Regions from separate parts of the Diaphorobacter sp. C33 genome, predicted to be linked through region 3. Evidence: predicted binding sites of a transcription regulator. Region 3 holds the regulator's gene; each other region holds the start of a gene.
What was found. The regulator LexA, encoded in region 3, represses DNA repair genes until DNA is damaged. The targets are predictions, from matches to a motif close to ACTGTATNNNNATACAGT.
Positions count from the first base shown of each region.

Region 1: QY917_RS07920 (PA0069 family radical SAM protein) is a predicted target of LexA. The motif match lies at 1,923-1,940, and genes of this name have one in related genera.
Region 2: QY917_RS01235 (DNA topoisomerase IV subunit B) is a predicted target of LexA. The motif match lies at 1,342-1,359, and genes of this name have one in related genera.

Region 1 is NZ_CP129980.1:1,661,778-1,667,406, forward strand. Features, by position in the region: gene fghA (S-formylglutathione hydrolase) at 1-212, shown strand, start outside; gene QY917_RS07915 (putative quinol monooxygenase) at 404-703, opposite strand; gene QY917_RS07920 (PA0069 family radical SAM protein) at 759-1,916, opposite strand; gene rnk (nucleoside diphosphate kinase regulator) at 2,195-2,602, shown strand; gene QY917_RS07930 (acyltransferase) at 2,658-3,821, opposite strand; gene QY917_RS07935 (nitronate monooxygenase family protein) at 4,008-4,964, opposite strand; gene QY917_RS07940 (acyl-CoA dehydrogenase) at 5,043-5,629, opposite strand, start outside.
Region 2 is NZ_CP129980.1:237,178-242,806, forward strand. Features, by position in the region: gene QY917_RS01225 (hypothetical protein) at 1-38, opposite strand, end outside; gene QY917_RS01230 (MFS transporter) at 41-1,258, opposite strand; gene QY917_RS01235 (DNA topoisomerase IV subunit B) at 1,376-3,358, shown strand; gene QY917_RS01240 (lytic transglycosylase domain-containing protein) at 3,436-4,275, shown strand; gene parC (DNA topoisomerase IV subunit A) at 4,272-5,629, shown strand, end outside.
Region 3 is NZ_CP129980.1:854,280-859,908, forward strand. Features, by position in the region: gene hrpA (ATP-dependent RNA helicase HrpA) at 1-1,890, shown strand, start outside; gene QY917_RS04065 (pyridoxamine 5'-phosphate oxidase family protein) at 2,123-2,623, opposite strand; gene QY917_RS04070 (hypothetical protein) at 2,745-3,146, opposite strand; gene lexA (transcriptional repressor LexA) at 3,308-3,982, opposite strand; gene QY917_RS04080 (asparaginase) at 4,065-5,036, shown strand; gene adk (adenylate kinase) at 5,124-5,629, opposite strand, start outside.

The sequences.
Region 1 (5,629 bases), 810 kb from region 3:
CGCCCTACCCCGGCGGCATCCTCATCGACCAGGGGCTGGACGACAAATTCCTGGCCGATCAACTGCACCCGCACCTGTTCGAGGCGGCCTGCAGCGCCATCGGCCAGCCGCTCACGCTGCGCCGCCACGCAGGCTATGACCACGGCTACTACTTCATCCAGAGCTTCATCGACGACCACCTGCGCCACCACGCGCAGCAGTTGGGCGCCTGAGGCAGTGTGAACGAACTGCCCGGCTCGCTCGTTCCGCACAACCTGTCCGCGCGCCGTTGCGGATGCCCGCTACAGCCCGAACGAGGGGAGCGCCTTGCGCCGCGACTGGCCGCGTTTCTGCCGCCCTTTCGCGGTTGCCCGGGCCGCCTGAGGTTCATGCACCGTCTGACACCCGGCGCCCGCCAAACCGCTCACACCGGGCGGGGCGCACCCACCGCATAGGTGCGCAGGTCGCGCCCGCCGATGCCCAGCGCCGGCCACAGAGCGCGCCACTGCGCAATGTGGGCACTGGCGAAGTGCCGGTCCAGGTCGTCCTGGCTGCGCCACAGCTCATGCACGTGGATCAGCCCGGCGTCCAGCACATCCTGCGCATACGCATATTCGATGCAGCCCGGTTCGGCCCGTGAAGCCTGCACCATCGCCCGCATGGCCGGCAGCGCGGCGGCCAGCCCGTCCGCCGGCAGGCGAATGGTTCCTACGATCAACAGCATTCGGCACTCCCTCCCCACAGCAAAGCGCCCATGCTAGCCGCGGCGCGCACCGCGCTCAGAACAGCACCCCCTGCCCGCGCGCCAGCGCCGGGCGGTACTGCGACAGGTCCAGTTCCGTGCGCTGGCGGTTCAGGCCCAGGCGCGCACAGGTCTTCTCGAAGCGCTGGCGCAGCAGGTCGGCCCACAGGCCCGAGCCCTTCATGCGCGTGGCGTGGCTGCTGTCGTAGCTCTTGCCCGCGATACGCGCGGTTGCGTCGATTCCGTGCAGATCCTGAATGCGCGCCAGGACGCGTTCGGCACGCTGCGGGTAGTGCAGTTGCAGCCACTCGCGCATCAGGGCATTGAGTTCCCACGGCAGGCGGATCACCGTGTAGAAGGCCGAGGTGGCGCCCGCATCGCGCGCGGCGGCCAGCACCTGCTCCATGTCCTCCGTAATGAAAGGAATCTGCGGCGCCACGCTCACGCCGACGGGCACGCCGGCTTCGGCCAGCGCGCGGATGGTGCGCAGCCGCCGGTGCGGCGCGGCCGCGCGCGGCTCCAGCACGCGGGCCAGGCGCGCATCCAGCGTGGTGATGGTCACGTAGGCCGCCGCCAGCCGGCTGTGCGCCAGCGGAGCCAGCAGGTCCAGGTCACGTTCCACGCCGCTGCTCTTGGTGATCAGCGAGAACGGGTGTCGCGCATCGCGCATCACCTCGATCAGCGCGCGCGTGAGGCGCAGCTCACGCTCCACCGGCTGGTAGCAGTCGGTGGCGGAGCCGATGTTGACCACCGAAGGCCGATGGCTGGCGCGCGCCAACTCGCCCCGCAGCACCGTGGCGATATTACGCTTGGCGATGATGCGGGTCTCGAAGTCCAGCCCCGGCGACAGGTTGAGGTAGCTGTGCGTGGGCCGTGCGTAGCAGTACACACAGCCATGCTCGCAGCCACGGTAAGGGTTCACCGACTGCTCGAAGAAGATGTCGGGCGAATCATTGCCGCACAGCGCGCTGCGCGCGTCTTCCCAGATCACCTGGGTCAGCGGCGCGGCGGGCGCGGCACTTTCGTCGCCCATCACACCCTCCGCCGGCCCGCCCCAGCCGTCGTCAAACGCCTCGCGCACATCGCGCATGAAACGGTGGGCCATACGCGTGGCTGTACCCCGCCCCTTGAGTGGCTGCACGGGCGCCCATACGACAGGAGCCAGTGAGGGCGGGGGATCGTCTTCGGAATGCATTGAATAACTGTATAAATAAACAGTTATTCTGGCAATATCCAAAGGCCTACGCCATTTGCCGGGGGGCTGCAAGCGCAGCGCAATTCGCACTGCGCGCGTGTGAGATCGCTTGGCAAACGCGGCACCAGGCCGCACAATTCACCACTTCCGCACCCAATTTGGTGCTTTTTTTGAGAACATGCCTTGGCCCGGACAACCCCGTTGCCCGGGCTTTTGTCCGTTTGAGCGCGGCTGCCCGGCAGGCGCGCTTTCACTATCGTTTACAAGGGAATCACACCATGCAGCGCAAGCCCCACATCATCCTGTCGTCCCTGGACCTGGAGCGCATCGAAGCCCTGCTGGAAAAACAAACCGCCCCCTTTCCTGGCCGGGAAGCACTGGAGGCCGAGCTGGACCGCGCCGACGTGTTCGATCCCAAGGACATGCCCCCCAACGTGGTGACCATGAATTCCACCGTGCGCTTCACGCTGCTGGAAACCGGCAAGACGAACACGCTGACGCTGGTCTATCCGAAGGAGATGGACGGCTCGGGCGACAAGGTGTCGGTGTTCGCACCCGTCGGCATCGCACTGCTGGGCCTGGGCGTGGGCGACGAATTCCAGATGCCCAGTCCCACCGGCCAGGTCACCGTGCGCGTGGACGCCATTGATTTCCAACCCGAGAACGCGGGTGAACTGCATCGCTGAGCGCGATCGCACCACCCAAGACCCGAGGCAGCCATGACTGGCTGCCTTTTTTTCGTCAGCGCAGGCCTGCCATGAGCGCGGTGGTCAGCAGGCCGGTTCCCACGAGTCCGGCCTGCCAGCGCAGCGCAGATTGCCATGTGGGAACGTGGCGCTCCACACGCTCGTACAGCAGGTGGCCCGCGGCGATCGACAGCACGAAAGCGATGCCCATGCCCGCCATCGCGGCGGCTACTGACTGCGGCCAGAAGTAGCTTTCCACCGCGTTGACGAGCACGCACACCGCAAAGTGCACGAGGAATACCGAATACGAGATCTGCCCCAGCCGGCTGAGCGGTGCCCAGCCTTGCCAGCGCTGCATGGCCAGGCTGCGCATGGCCACCACCAGCAGCAGCGCAGTCACGCCGGCCAGCGCAATGCGGGGGCGCCACTCCAGTGCCAACGCAGCCACCACCAGCGCCGCGATCAGCAGCGCCCAGCTCCAGGCTCCCAGCGCGCGGGGCGACTGCACGGCCCAGTAGGCCAGCATGCCAAGGCCATAGGCACCGAAGAAATACACCGCCCAGACGTCCCAATCGGCGTCGCGGTTGAAGTACAGCAGCGAGGCGGCGACGCCCGTCGCCACGAGTGCCTGCGCGCCGCTCAGGGCCCAGGGCCAGTAGCGGGACATGCCGCGCGCACGCAGCGCCACCGCCGCGCGTGATACCCCAGTCAGGACCAGCGTGGTGAGGGCGAACAGCTGAAAGTCGATGGCCACGTACCAGACGCCGGCCGACAGCGACTCCTCGTTCAGCACGCTTTGCAGCAGCAGCGCATGCGCGAGCAACTGGCTCAGGTCCGGCACGTCGGATACCGAGGCGTGGTCGAACCACGGTTGCACGGTCGCCTGCACGACGATGGCGATCACCAGCGCCACCGCGTAGGGCACCACCAGGCGCACGAAACGCCGTGCGATGCGCTGGGCAGGGTCGGTAAAGCGCGCCTGCCCCTGCGGCGCCAGACTGGCTGCTGCCAGGAATCCCCCCAGCACCAGGAACACCTGCACCGCCATGCGCGCGTATTCGTAGAGCCAGTCGATCAATCCCGGCACCGCTTGGCGCGCCACGTCGGACATGGGCCCGTAGAACGCCAGGTGGTGCCAGACGATGGCGGCGCAGGCCAGGCCTTTGGTGCAGTCGATCAACGCGCTGCGGGAGGCATGAGACGGGGTGTGCTGGGACATTCAAAACAGGAACCCCGTGCCGGCAGCAGGCCTGCGACGGGGGTTCACGGTAATCGGGCAAGCCCGAGATTTTGCGCCTTTTGCGCTGATGCTGCTGACCGCTACACAGCGGGCGCGCATCAACAAAAACGGTGCCCCTGGGGCGCCGTTGGGCCAACGGGGCTACGTGGCAGCCCCGCGCGGGCATCAGCCCAGGGCCAGGCGCTCGCGCGCTTGCTGGTACTCGCGGCGCAGGCGCGCGACGAGTTCAGCCGTCGAAGTGACCTCGGTGATGCTGCCGATGCCCTGGCCGCAGCCCCAGATGTCCTTCCAAGCCTTCTTGGCGTCGCCACCGAAGTTCATCTTGCTCGGATCGGACTCCGGTAGGTTGTCGGGGTCCAGGCCTGCCGCGCGGATCGACTGCGCCAGGTAGTTGCCGTGCACACCCGTGAACAGATTGCTGTAGACGATGTCGTCGGAGTTGCCCTCGACGATGGCCTGCTTGTACGCATCGATGGCGCGCGCCTCGTGCGTGGCGATGAAGGCCGAGCCGATGTAGGCGAAGTCCGCGCCCATGGCCTGCGCGGCCAGGATGGCGCCGCCCGAGGCGATGGAGCCCGACAGCGCGAGCGGACCGTCAAACCATTGGCGGATTTCCTGGATCAGCGCAAACGGGCTCTTCACCCCTGCGTGGCCCCCCGCGCCCGCCGCCACGGCGATGAGGCCGTCGGCCCCCTTCTCGATGGCCTTGTGCGCGAACTTGTTGTTGATGATGTCGTGCAGCACGATGCCGCCCCAGCTGTGCACGGCCTGGTTCACGTCCTCGCGCGCGCCCAGGCTGGTGATGACGATCGGCACCTTGTACTTGGCGCAGATCTGCATGTCGTGCTCCAGCCGGTCGTTGCTCTTGTGCACGATCTGGTTGATAGCGAACGGAGCGGAGGGCGACTCAGGATGCGCCTTGTCCCACGCCGCCAGCGTTTCGGTGATCTCGGCGAGCCAGTCGTCGAGTTGCTCCGCCGGCCGTGCGTTGAGCGCAGGCATGGAGCCCACGATGCCGGCCTTGCACTGCTCGATCACGAGCTGGGGGTTGCTGATGATGAACAGCGGCGAGCCGATGACGGGCAGCGAGGGTTTCTGCAACGCTGGGGGCAGTTTGGACATTCGGACGGTCTCCATAATAAAAATGGGCTGTAGCGCTTTACCCGCAAGCGCTAACAGCTATCAAAACAGAAGCAATTTTCAGAATGCTTCCAGCGGCAGAGCCGTGACGCTGGCCGCACCGTGCACGATTGCGTCGCGCTGGCCCGGCGCCTTGGTCAGCAGGTGGTCGGCATAGAAGCGCGCCGTGGCGATCTTGGCCTGCATGAAGGCCACGTCCTGTCCCTTGGCGGACAGCTCCTGCGCCACCAGCAACGCGCGCGCCAGCTGCCAGCCCGCCACCAGATTGCCGGCCAGCATCAGATAGGGCACGCTGCCCGCATACACGTCGTTGGGGTGGGCCTTGGCGCCACCGGCGATGAAATCCACCACTTCCAGGAATGCCTGGCGTGCGGCAGCCAGGCGCTGGGCCACCGCTTGAGCGTCGGCCGTGCCGCTGGCGCGCAACTCGCCCTCGGTGGCCTCGATCTGCGCGGCAATCGCCTTGGCCGTCTGGCCGCCGTCGCGCGCCGTCTTGCGGCCCACCAGGTCGTTGGCCTGGATGGCGGTCGTGCCTTCGTAGATGGTGAGGATCTTCGCGTCGCGGTAGTACTGCGCAGCGCCCGTTTCCTCGATGAAGCCCATGCCGCCGTGTACCTGCACGCCCAGGCTGGCCACTTCCAGGCTCA
Region 2 (5,629 bases), 620 kb from region 3:
GCAGCTGCGACGATCGACCGCTTGTACAGGGTGCGCATGGTCAGGCCGCCTGAGGGGTGGCGCGCACGATGGCACCCTCGCGTACGGGCAGGTTCACCAAGCCGGCGAGGATGCCCAACACAATCGCCAGGTACCACACGATGTCGTAGCTGCCCGTGCGGTCATACAGATAGCCGCCCAGCCACACGCCCAGGAAGCTGCCGATCTGGTGGCTGAAGAACACGAAGCCGCTGAGCATGGACAGGTGCTGCACCCCGAAGATCTGCGCAACGGTGGCATTGGTGGGGGGCACCGTGGACAGCCACAGTGCGCCGATCACGGCCGAGAACACGTAAACCGACAGCGGCGACAGCGGCACCAGCAGGAAGATGGTGATGGCCACGGCACGGGCGAAATAGATGAACGCCAGGATGTGGCGCTTCGGGATCCGTTGGCCCAGCGAGCCCGCGATATAGGTGCCGAACACGTTGAACAGCCCGATCAGCGCCAGCGCATAGCTGGCCACCTGGGGCGTGAGGCCCTGGTCGCGCAGATAGCTGGGCATGTGCACACCGATGAACACCACCTGGAAGCCGCACACGAAGTAGCCGGCGGTGAGCAGCAGGAAGCTGCGGTAGCGCAGCGCCTCGGCAAAGGCCTCGCCCACGGACTGGGTACGTTTGATGGGGGCGCTGCCATGAAAGCCCGGCTCGCGCAGGCCAAAGGCCAGCGGAACGATCAGGATCACCATCGCCGAGAGCACCAGCAGGGCCTCTTGCCAGCCCAGGCGCAGGATCAGTTGCCCCTCCAGCGGCACCATGAGGAACTGGCCGAACGAGCCCGCCGCAGCGGCCACGCCCATGGCCCAGGAGCGCTTGTCGGCCGGGATCTGCCGGCCCAGTACCCCGTAGATGATGGCGTAGGTGGTGCCCGCCTGCGCAGCGCCGATCAGCACGCCCGTGGTCAGCGAAAACAGCAGCGGCGTGGGAGACAGCGCCATGCCGGCCAGGCCCATGGCGTAGAGCGCTGCGCCGCCGATCAGCACGCGGAAGGCGCCCAGGCGGTCGGCCAGCATGCCGCCAAAGATGCCGAACAGACCCCAGGACAGGTTCTGAATGGCCATGGCCAGGGCAAAGGTCTGGCGTGTCCAGCCCATGTCCTGGGTGATGGGCTGCAGCCACAGGCCGAAGCCGTGCCGGATGCCCATGGACAGAGTGACGATGGCGGCGCCGCAGATCAGCACCTGGGCCATGGACAGTTTTCGGGTTGCGTCGTGCATCCGGCGAATGTAGCGAAAACCCGTGTCGCCTGCTTGGCGCCCCCCCTGTGCAGCACGCTGGCGGGGCAAGAAAGCGTCACCATCCTGGTTTTATATCCAGCACTACAATCCGCCGCCATGGCAGTCAAACCCGCATCCACCTCCGCCAGCGACTACTCCGAAGGCTCGATCCGCGTCCTCAAGGGACTGGAGCCCGTCAAGCAGCGGCCGGGCATGTACACCCGCACCGACAACCCCCTGCACATCATCCAGGAGGTGCTGGACAACGCGGCCGACGAGGCGCTGGCGGGCTTTGGCAAGAAGATCAAGGTGACCTTGCACACCGACGGCTCGGTGAGCGTGGAGGACGACGGCCGGGGCATTCCGTTCGGCCTGCATCCCGAGGAGAACGCACCGGTGGTGGAACTGGTGTTCACCCGCTTGCACGCGGGCGGCAAGTTCGACAAGGGCAAGGGCGGGGCCTACAGCTTCTCGGGCGGCCTGCATGGTGTGGGCGTAAGCGTCACCAACGCCCTGGCCACCCGGCTGGAGGTGGCCACCCACCGCGAGGGCCAGGTGGCGCGCCTGGTGTTTGCGGGCGGCGATGTGACCGAGCCGCTGGCGGCGCGCCCGCTGCAGGCGGGCGAGCGCAAGCAGGGCACCACCGTGCGCGTCTGGCCCGACGCCAAGTACTTTGAGTCCAGCAACCTTCCGATGGGCGAGCTGACGCACTTGCTGCGCAGCAAGGCGGTGCTCATGCCCGGCGTCACGGTGCAGCTGGTCAATGAAAAGACGCGCGACACCCAGACCTGGCAGTACAAGGGCGGCCTGCGCGACTACCTGGCACAGACGCTGAGCGCTGATCCGGTGATCCCGCTGTTCGAGGGCGAGGGCTTCGCCGACCGCCACAACGAGAGCTTTGCCGAGGGCGAGGGCGCCGCATGGTGTGTGGCCTTCACAGAGGAAGGCCAGCCGGTGCGCGAGAGCTACGTGAACCTGATCCCCACCAGCGCCGGCGGCACCCATGAAAGCGGCCTGCGCGACGGCCTGTTCAACGCGGTCAAGAGTTTCATCGAGCTGCACTCGCTCCTGCCCAAGGGCGTGAAGCTACTGCCCGAGGACGTGTTTGCGCGCGCCAGCTATGTGCTGGCGGCCAAGGTGCTGGACCCGCAGTTCCAGGGGCAGATCAAGGAGCGGCTGAACTCGCGCGACGCCGTGCGGCTGGTGTCCAGCTTCGTGCGCCCGGCGCTGGAGCTGTGGCTGAACCAGCACGTGGAATACGGCAAGAAGCTGGCAGAGCTGGCCATCAAGGCCGCGCAGACACGGCAAAAGGCCGGCCAGAAGGTCGAAAAGCGCAAGGGCTCGGGCGTGGCCGTGCTGCCCGGCAAGCTCACCGACTGCGAAAGCCGTGACCTGGCCTACAACGAGGTCTTCCTGGTCGAGGGCGACTCGGCCGGCGGCAGCGCCAAGATGGGCCGCGACAAGGAAAGCCAGGCCATCCTGCCGCTGCGCGGCAAGGTGCTCAACACCTGGGAGGTCGACCGCGACCGCCTGTTTGCCAACACCGAGGTGCATGACATCTCGGTAGCCATCGGCGTGGACCCGCACGGCCCGAGCGACACCCCCGACCTGTCCGGCCTGCGCTACGGCAAGATCTGCATCCTCTCCGACGCGGACGTGGACGGCTCGCACATCCAGGTGCTGCTGCTCACGCTGTTCTTCCGCCACTTCCCCAAGCTCATCGAGGCCGGCCATATCTTTGTCGCCCGGCCACCGCTGTTCCGCGTGGACGTGCCGGCGCGCGGCAAGAAGCCAGCGGCCAAGGTGTATGCGCTGGACGAATCCGAGTTGGAAAGCATCCTCGACAAGTGCGCCAAGGACGGCGTGCCGCGCGAGAAATGCCAGATCAGCCGCTTCAAGGGCCTGGGCGAAATGAACGCCGAGCAGCTGTGGGAGACCACGCTCAACCCCGACACGCGTCGCCTGCTGCCGGTGCAGTTGGGCACATTCGACTTCTCCGCCACCGAGGGCCTGATCACCAAGCTCATGGGCAAGGGCGAGGCCGCCGCGCGCCGCGAGCTCATGGAGCTGCACGGCGACCTGGTGGATGTGGACATCTGACGAAGGCACTCGCCATGACTGCGCGCCTGGGATACCGTATGCGTAACAGCCTTTTGGGGCTTTTGCGCACGGCTGGCATGTGCTGCGCGCTCCTGTTTTTGCAGCAAACCGCGCATGCGGACCTGTGGGCCTTCGTGGACGAGCGCGGCGTGACGCATTTCGCCGCGCAGCAGCTGGACGAGCGTTACGCGCTGTTCTTTCGCGGCAACGACTTCGACTCCGAGCGCGACGGCTCCAACACCGGACGTCAGGGTGCGGCCGATGTCTCCACCGGGCCGGCCAGTCCCTCGGGGGCGCGGCTGCTGGCCTTCTTCGAGGTGTCGCACGACTACAAGCTCGTGCGCCAGCACCTGCGCTCGGCGTCGGCGCGCCATGGCGTGGACTACGCGCTGCTGCAGGCGGTGATCGCCACCGAGTCGGGTTTCAACACCCGTGCGGTTTCGCCGCGCGGCGCCGTGGGGCTGATGCAGCTCATGCCCGCCACCGCCAGCCGCTTCGGTGTGAGCGGCGACGCCAGGCGCTCGGTGGAGCAAAAGCTGGTGGACCCCGCCACCAACGTGGCCGCGGGCACGCGCTACCTGCGCTACCTCATGGATCTCTTCGAGGGCCGCCTGGACTTGGCGCTGGCAGCCTACAACGCGGGCGAGGGTGCCGTGCAGCGCGCCGGCAACCGCGTTCCCGCCTACCGTGAGACGCGCAACTACGTACAGAGCGTGATGGGCCTGTATGCGCTGCTCAAGCCGCCGCTACCGACGCGCGGTCAGCGCGCGAACCCCGGGCGCGTGCGCATGGAACTGCCCGCCACGCCCCATTCCCTATCCGATGCCGGTGAGCGCGGCGACACGCAGCGCATGTCCGCACCTGCGCCCACGCGCCTGGCCCGGCAGTCATCGACCGAGTCTGTCTTCACTGAATGAGCGACCAACCCACTCTCGACTTCTCCGCGCCCGCCGACCACGGCGACAGCCTAGAACTGGCCGGCTACGCCCAGCGCGCCTATCTGGAATACGCCCTCTCGGTCGTCAAGGGCCGCGCGCTGCCCGACGTGTGCGACGGCCTCAAGCCCGTGCAGCGGCGCATCCTCTATGCCATGGACCGCATGGGCCTGGGCTACAGCGGCCCGAACCGCAACGTGGCGGCCAAGCCCGTGAAGAGCGCCCGCGTGGTGGGCGACGTGCTGGGCCGCTTTCACCCGCATGGCGACCAGTCGGCCTACGACGCACTGGTGCGCTTGGCGCAGGACTTCAACCAGCGTTACCCGCTGATCGACGGCCAGGGCAACTTCGGCAGCCGCGATGGCGACGGCGCGGCGGCCATGCGCTACACCGAGGCGCGCCTGACCCGCATCGCCGGCCTGCTGCTGGACGAGATCGACATGGGCACGGTGGACTTCGTGCCCAACTACGACGGCAGCACGCAGGAGCCACGCCAGCTGCCCGCGCGGTTGCCGTTCGCGCTGCTCAACGGCGCCAGCGGCATCGCCGTGGGCCTGGCCACCGAGATCCCCAGCCACAACCTGCGCGAGGTGGCCGACGCCTGCGTGGCCTTGGTCAAGAAGCCGCAGTTGAGCGACGAGGAGCTGTTCGCGCTGGTCCCCGGCCCTGACTACCCGGGCGGCGGCCAGATCATCAGCAGTGATGCGGACATCCAGGACGCCTACCGCACGGGCCGCGGCAGCCTCAAGGTGCGCGCGCGCTGGAAGATCGAGGACCTGGCGCGCGGCCAGTGGCAGATGGTGGTGACCGAGCTGCCGCCCGGCGTTTCCGCGCAGAAGGTGCTGGAGGAGATCGAGGAGCTCACCAACCCCAAGGTCAAGACCGGCAAGAAGGCGCTCACGCAGGAGCAGACGCAGCTCAAGGCCGCGCTGCTGGCGCTGCTGGACGGCGTGCGCGACGAGTCCAGCAAGGACGCGCCGGTGCGCCTGGTCATCGAACCCAAGACCGGCAAGGTGCCGCAGCAGGACCTCATCACCGCGCTGCTGGCGCACACCAGCCTGGAGACCTCCGCGCCCATCAACCTGACCATGGTGGGGCTGGACGGCAGGCCCGTGCAGAAGTCGCTGCGCGAGATGCTGCAGGAGTGGATCGACTTCCGCCAGACCACCATCACGCGGCGCAGCCAGCACCGGCTGGACAAGGTGCTGGACCGCATCCACATCCTGGAGGGGCGGCAGCTGGTACTGCTGAACATCGACGAGGTGATCGCCATCATCCGCCAGGCCGACGAGCCGAAGGCGGCGCTGATCGCGCGCTTTCACCTGTCGGACCGCCA
Region 3 (5,629 bases):
TCCAAGAAACAGGCCGACGTGGTCGCGCTCGAGCGCGCCACGCTTTACGGCCTGGTGGTCTACAACGGCCGCCGCGTGAGCTATGGCCGCGTGGATCCGTACGAGGCGCGCAACCTGTTCATTCGCCAGGCGCTGGTCGAGGGCGAGTGGGAGACGCATTGGCCGTTCTTGGGCGCTAACCTCAAGCTGGTGCGCAAGGTGCAGGAGCTGGAGCACAAGAGCCGCCGCCAGGACGTGCTGGTGGACGACGAACTCATCTTCGCCTTCTACGACCAGCAGATTCCCAAAGACGTGTACAGCGGCGCCACGTTCGACAAGTGGTTCCGCAGTGCCGGCAAGGAGAACGCCGGCCTGCTGCTTCTCAAGCGCGACGAGCTGATGCGCCATGAGGCCGCGGGCATCACCACCGACAACTTTCCCAAGACGGTGAAGCTGGGCGGCGTGGACTGCACGGCCAGCTACCTGCACAGCCCCGGTGACGCGCGCGATGGGGTCACCGTCACGGTGCCGCTGTTCGTGCTGAACCAGGTGAGCGAGGAGCGTGCGGAATGGCTGGTGCCCGGCATGCTCAAGGACAAGATCCAGGCGCTGCTCAAGAGCCTGCCGCAGCGCCCGCGCAGCCGCTTCGTGCCGCTGCCGGAAAGTGCTGCGCGGCTGGCGTCGCTGTTCACCGAGGAAGAGCGTTGGGCCCAGGGCAGCTTGATCGACACGCTGCTCAAGCAAGTGCGCGACGAGACCTCGCTCGACGTGAAGCGCGCGGACTTCAAGCTGGACATGCTCAGCCCGCACCTGTTCATGAACTTCCGCGTAACGGATGAGCACGGCCGCCAGCTCGGCCAGGGACGCAACCTGGGCGCGCTCAAGGCGGAGTGGGGGAGCAAGGCACGTGGGGCGTTCCAGGCGCTTGCTTCATTAAAGATAGCTGGTGGCGCTCACCAGAAGCCAGACTCCGGTGGAAAACCATCTGAAGCCAAGGAAAATCGAGCGCCAGCAGCTATCAAAAAAGAACCACTCGTCGGCGCGCCCGCGGCCCGCAAGGCCGATGCCCGCTACGAGGATTGGAGCTTTGGCGAACTGCCCGAGCTGATGGAAATCGCCAAGGGCAGCCAGACGCTGATCGGTTTCCCCGCGCTCATCGACCACGGCGATGCGGTGGGCATCGAGGTGTTCGACGAACCCGAAGTCGCCGCCGCGCGCCACCGCGTGGGCCTGCGACGGCTGTTTGCGCTGCAGATCAAGGACGCGCTCAAGTACCTGGAAAAGAACATCCCCGATCTGCAGAAAATGGCCGTGGCCTTCATGCCGCTGGGCACGCAGGAGGAGCTGCGCGCGCAGATCATCGACGTGGCCATCGACCGCGCCTTCCTGCAAGAGCCGCTGCCCAGCAACGAGGCTCAGTTCAAGCAGCGCGTGCAGGATGGGCGCGGGCGCCTCACGCTGATCGCCAACGAGGTGGCGCGCATGGCGGCGGCCATCCTCATCGAATACGCCGCCACGCAGCGCAAGATCAAAGACACCAAGAATGCTCCCGAGGCCACGGCCGACGCGTCACAGCAGCTGCAGCGCCTGATGCCCAAGCAGTTCATCGCCGCCGCGCCCTGGGCGCAGCTGCAGCACTACGCGCGCTACCTCAAGGCCATCGCCACGCGCCTGGACAAGTACCGCGCCGACCCGGCACGCGATGCCGCCAAGCTCAAGGAACTGCAGCCGCTGGAGCAGCGCTATTGGCGCCTGGTGGCCGAGCGCAAGGGCCAGGTGGATGCCCGTATGCAGGAGTACCGCTGGATGCTGGAGGAACTGCGCGTGAGCTTCTTCGCGCAGGAGTTGCGCACGCCGTATCCGGTCAGCGGCAAGCGGCTGGACAAGGTCTGGTCGCAACTGGTGTCTTGAGAGCGGCTCTCGCGCGGGGCAAGCCTGCAGGACAGGTGTGCCGCCACCGGCTGCCGTGGGCGGGGCCGTTCATGCTTTGGCGCGCACGGCGAGCGTCCGCCAACCCGTCACCCAGCCGGCCCTGGCCGCGACCGGTGTGGCCTTCCCGGGCACCGGGCTAGCGGCCGCCAGCGCTCGTCCGGGCGGAACGGCCCTTGCCATCCAACTGCTGGCGGCGCCGATCGCCCCAGCGTCAAGACGTGAGCAGCGCCTTCAGCTCCTCGGCAGATAAATCCCGCGCCGCGCCAAACCCTGCCACGTGGCGGCCCACCGAAGGGATGATCTGCACGAACTGGAAGTCGCCCAGCGCCGTCATGGGCGCTGCCTCAGGGAAGCGCCGCAGGTAGGCGGCGCGCGCGCTGGCGGCTGCCTCGGGCGCAAGCAGTACGGCTTGTCCTTGGATGGCAACGCGCTCCAGCGCATGCACGGGCTGGGCCGCGTCCTCGGGCGCCGTGATCAGGAGAGAAACCGCGGGCGATTGCCGCAGGTTGCGAGTATGGGCGGCGAGGGCGCTGACATGCAATACCAGCACCTGGGCCGTAGAGTCGATGGCATACGGAACGAACGACACCGCCGGCGTTGTGAATGGCACCGATTCCGCGCCGGGCAGGGTTTGCAGCGTTGCCAGCGCGGCCGTGCGCCGGCCCCACAGCAGTTGCTGCAGCAAGCGGCCCAGGCGGGACTCGTGGGTCATGGCGTGCTTGGGGGCGGGAAGTTGCAAGTGCCGTGCATTGTAGAAACGGGCCTGCGATGAACGCGCTGTGGCCGCGACGCCTTCGAAAAGTGTCAGAAGCGGTCGCGGCAGTGCCCCGCGGTCAGCGCAGGGCCAGGCGCTCCAGTTCCGCGCACACATCGGCCATGCGGCCGGAAATCACGAGCTTGCAGGCGTCGTCGGTGTCATGGCGCAGGATCACGCGCAGGGGGAGCGAACGGGTGGAGATCGCAGGCCGCAGACCTGTGTGCTGCGTGGCCGCATCCGCGGCAGGCATGGCAAAGGCGCGGTGGCGGGCCGGAATTTCTTGCGCCATGCCTGCCACGGCGGGGCTATCGGGAGGGCCGGCGTTGGGCGTCGCTCCCTGGAGTGCATCGGTGCGTCCGTGCGTGGTGCAGGCAGAGGGTGCCGCGCCGCGCGACATATGGCGTGCGGCCAGTCCCCATCGGCGCAGGCGGCGCAAGGGGCGGGAAAGGGTGGCAAAGGCAAAGAGGGCAAATCCCATGTGAAGACTCCGGCATGCCAGGGCATGAAGGTGGAACACAGGCAGGATTGCCAAGGACGTCAAGCGCGCATCCGCAGGGTTGGCATGCCGCAGCTACGGGGCATGCCCGGGCTACCGCCTGCCAGACGCCCGCCACCTGCGGTGGCGCTGCATTCAACGGACTACATGAGCATGGTGTTGCGTATCAGGCCCACGGCCAGCCCTTCGATCTCGAAAGGTTCGCCCGGCTCGACGCGGATCACCGGGTAGTCGGGGTTCTCGGGCAGCAGTTCGATGGCGCTGCCTGTGCGGCGCAGGCGCTTGACTGTGACGTCATCGCCCAGGCGCGCCACGATGATTTGCCCGTTGCGTGCCTCGCGCGTTGCCTGTACGGCGAGCAGGTCGCCGTCCATGATGCCCGCGTCGCGCATGGACATGCCGCGCACCTTGAGCAGGTAGTCGGGCTTGTGCGCAAACAGGCTGCCTTCCACCGTATAGGTCTGGTCCACATGCTCCTGGGCGAGAATGGGCGAGCCGGCCGCCACGCGGCCCACCAGCGGCAGCGTGAGCTGCGACAGGCCGGGTATCGGCAGGTTGAACTGGGCGCCGCGCGCCGCATTGATGTTGCGCACGGTTTCGCCGCGCAGGCGGATGCCGCGCGAGGTGCCGCTGACCAGTTCGATCACGCCCTTGCGGGCCAGCGCCTGCAGGTGCTCCTCGGCCGCGTTGGCGGACTTGAAACCCAGCTCTGCCGCGATCTCGGCGCGGGTGGGCGGGGCGCCGGTGCGCGCGATGGCGGTCTGGATCAGGTCCAGGATCTGCTGCTGGCGGGCGGTGAGCTTGGGACTGTCGAGCATGGTGCGATCCAATGCGGTCGGTGGTTGAGTGGGTTACTGTTTTTTAATCCAGTATCTGTATTTTTGAACAGTTTTTGGAGGGATGCAAGTGGCAGCTGCAAGAAAAATCGTCGTTATGGGCACCGGCGGCACGATTGCGGGCTCTTCCGCGGTGCAAGGTGCGAACGTGGGCTACACGGCCGGGCAGATCGGCGTGGAGCAATTGCTGGCCGCGGTGCCCGGGCTGGTGCAGGCCGCGGGCGGCGCGCTGGTGGCTGAACAGGTGGTGCAACTGGACAGCAAGGACATGGGCTTTGACGTGTGGGCGCGCCTGGCCGGTCGTTGCGCCGCACACCTGGCCGACCCGGCCGTGGCCGGCGTCGTCATCACCCACGGCACGGATACGCTGGAGGAAACCGCCTGGCTGCTGCACAACCTGCTCGATACCACCGCCAAGCCGGTGGTACTGACCTGTGCCATGCGTCCGGCCACGGCGCTCGCGCCGGACGGGCCGCAGAACCTGCTGGATGCCGTCACGCTGGCGGCCGATCCCTCAGCGCGGGGGGTTCTGATGGCGGCCGCTGGCGTGGTGCACGGGGCACGCGAGGTGAGCAAGGTGCACCCGCTGCGGCTGGACGCGTTCGACTCCGGCGATGCTGGGCCTCTGGGATGGATGGAAGCGGGGCGCGTGCGCTGGGCCCGCGGCCTTGCGCCGCAGGTGGAACAGCCCGCGCATGGCGCGCTGGTGCCGATCCTGCCAGATGCAGCCTGGCCACGCGTGGAAATCGTCCTCAGCCACGCCAGCGCGGATGGCGCGTTGGTGGACTGGCTGGTGGAGAAGGGCGTGCGCGGCATCGTGGTGGCCGCCACCGGCAATGGCACGCTGCACCATGCGCTGGAGGCCGCGCTCGCGCGTGCCGTGGCGGCCGGGGTGCAGGTGCGCGTGGCTTCGCGCTGCCCGCAGGGGCGGATGATGGACCTGACGGGTACGCCCTGGCGCGATGCGGATGGGCTGAGCCCTGTGAAGGCACGGGTCAGCCTGCTGCTGGAGTTGATGCAGTCCGCTAATTCATAAGCACCGTCATGGGCCGAGGCGCTTGCCTGGGCACACAGCACAACGCCCCGCGTTGCGGGGCGTTGGCGGGCGCCGGCGGCGGGTTCGTCAGCTTGACAGTGCCGTCAGGGCGCGCTGGGTGATTTCCTCCACGCTGCCGGTGCCTTGAATGGCACGATACTTGGGCGCGTTGGCGGGATCGGTCTTGGCCCAGCTGGAGTAATAGTCCACCAGCGGACGGGTCTGGTCGCTGTAGACCTGCAGGCGCTTCTTGACGGTTTCTTCCTTGTCGTCCTCGCGCTGCACCAGGGGCTCGCCCGTCACGTCGTCCTTGCCTTCGACCTTGGGCGGGTTGAACTTCACGTGGTAGGTGCGGCCCGAAGCCGGGTGGGAGCGGCGGCCGCTCATGCGCTCGATGATGGCGTCGAACGGCACGTCGATCTCCAGCACATAGTCGAGCTTCACGCCCGCGGCTTTCATGGCGTCTGCCTGGGGGATGGTGCGTGGGAAGCCGTCGAACAGGAAACCCTGGGCACAGTCGGGCTCGGCGATACGCTCCTTCACCAGGTTGATGATCAGGTCGTCGCTGACGAGCTGGCCCGCATCCATGACGG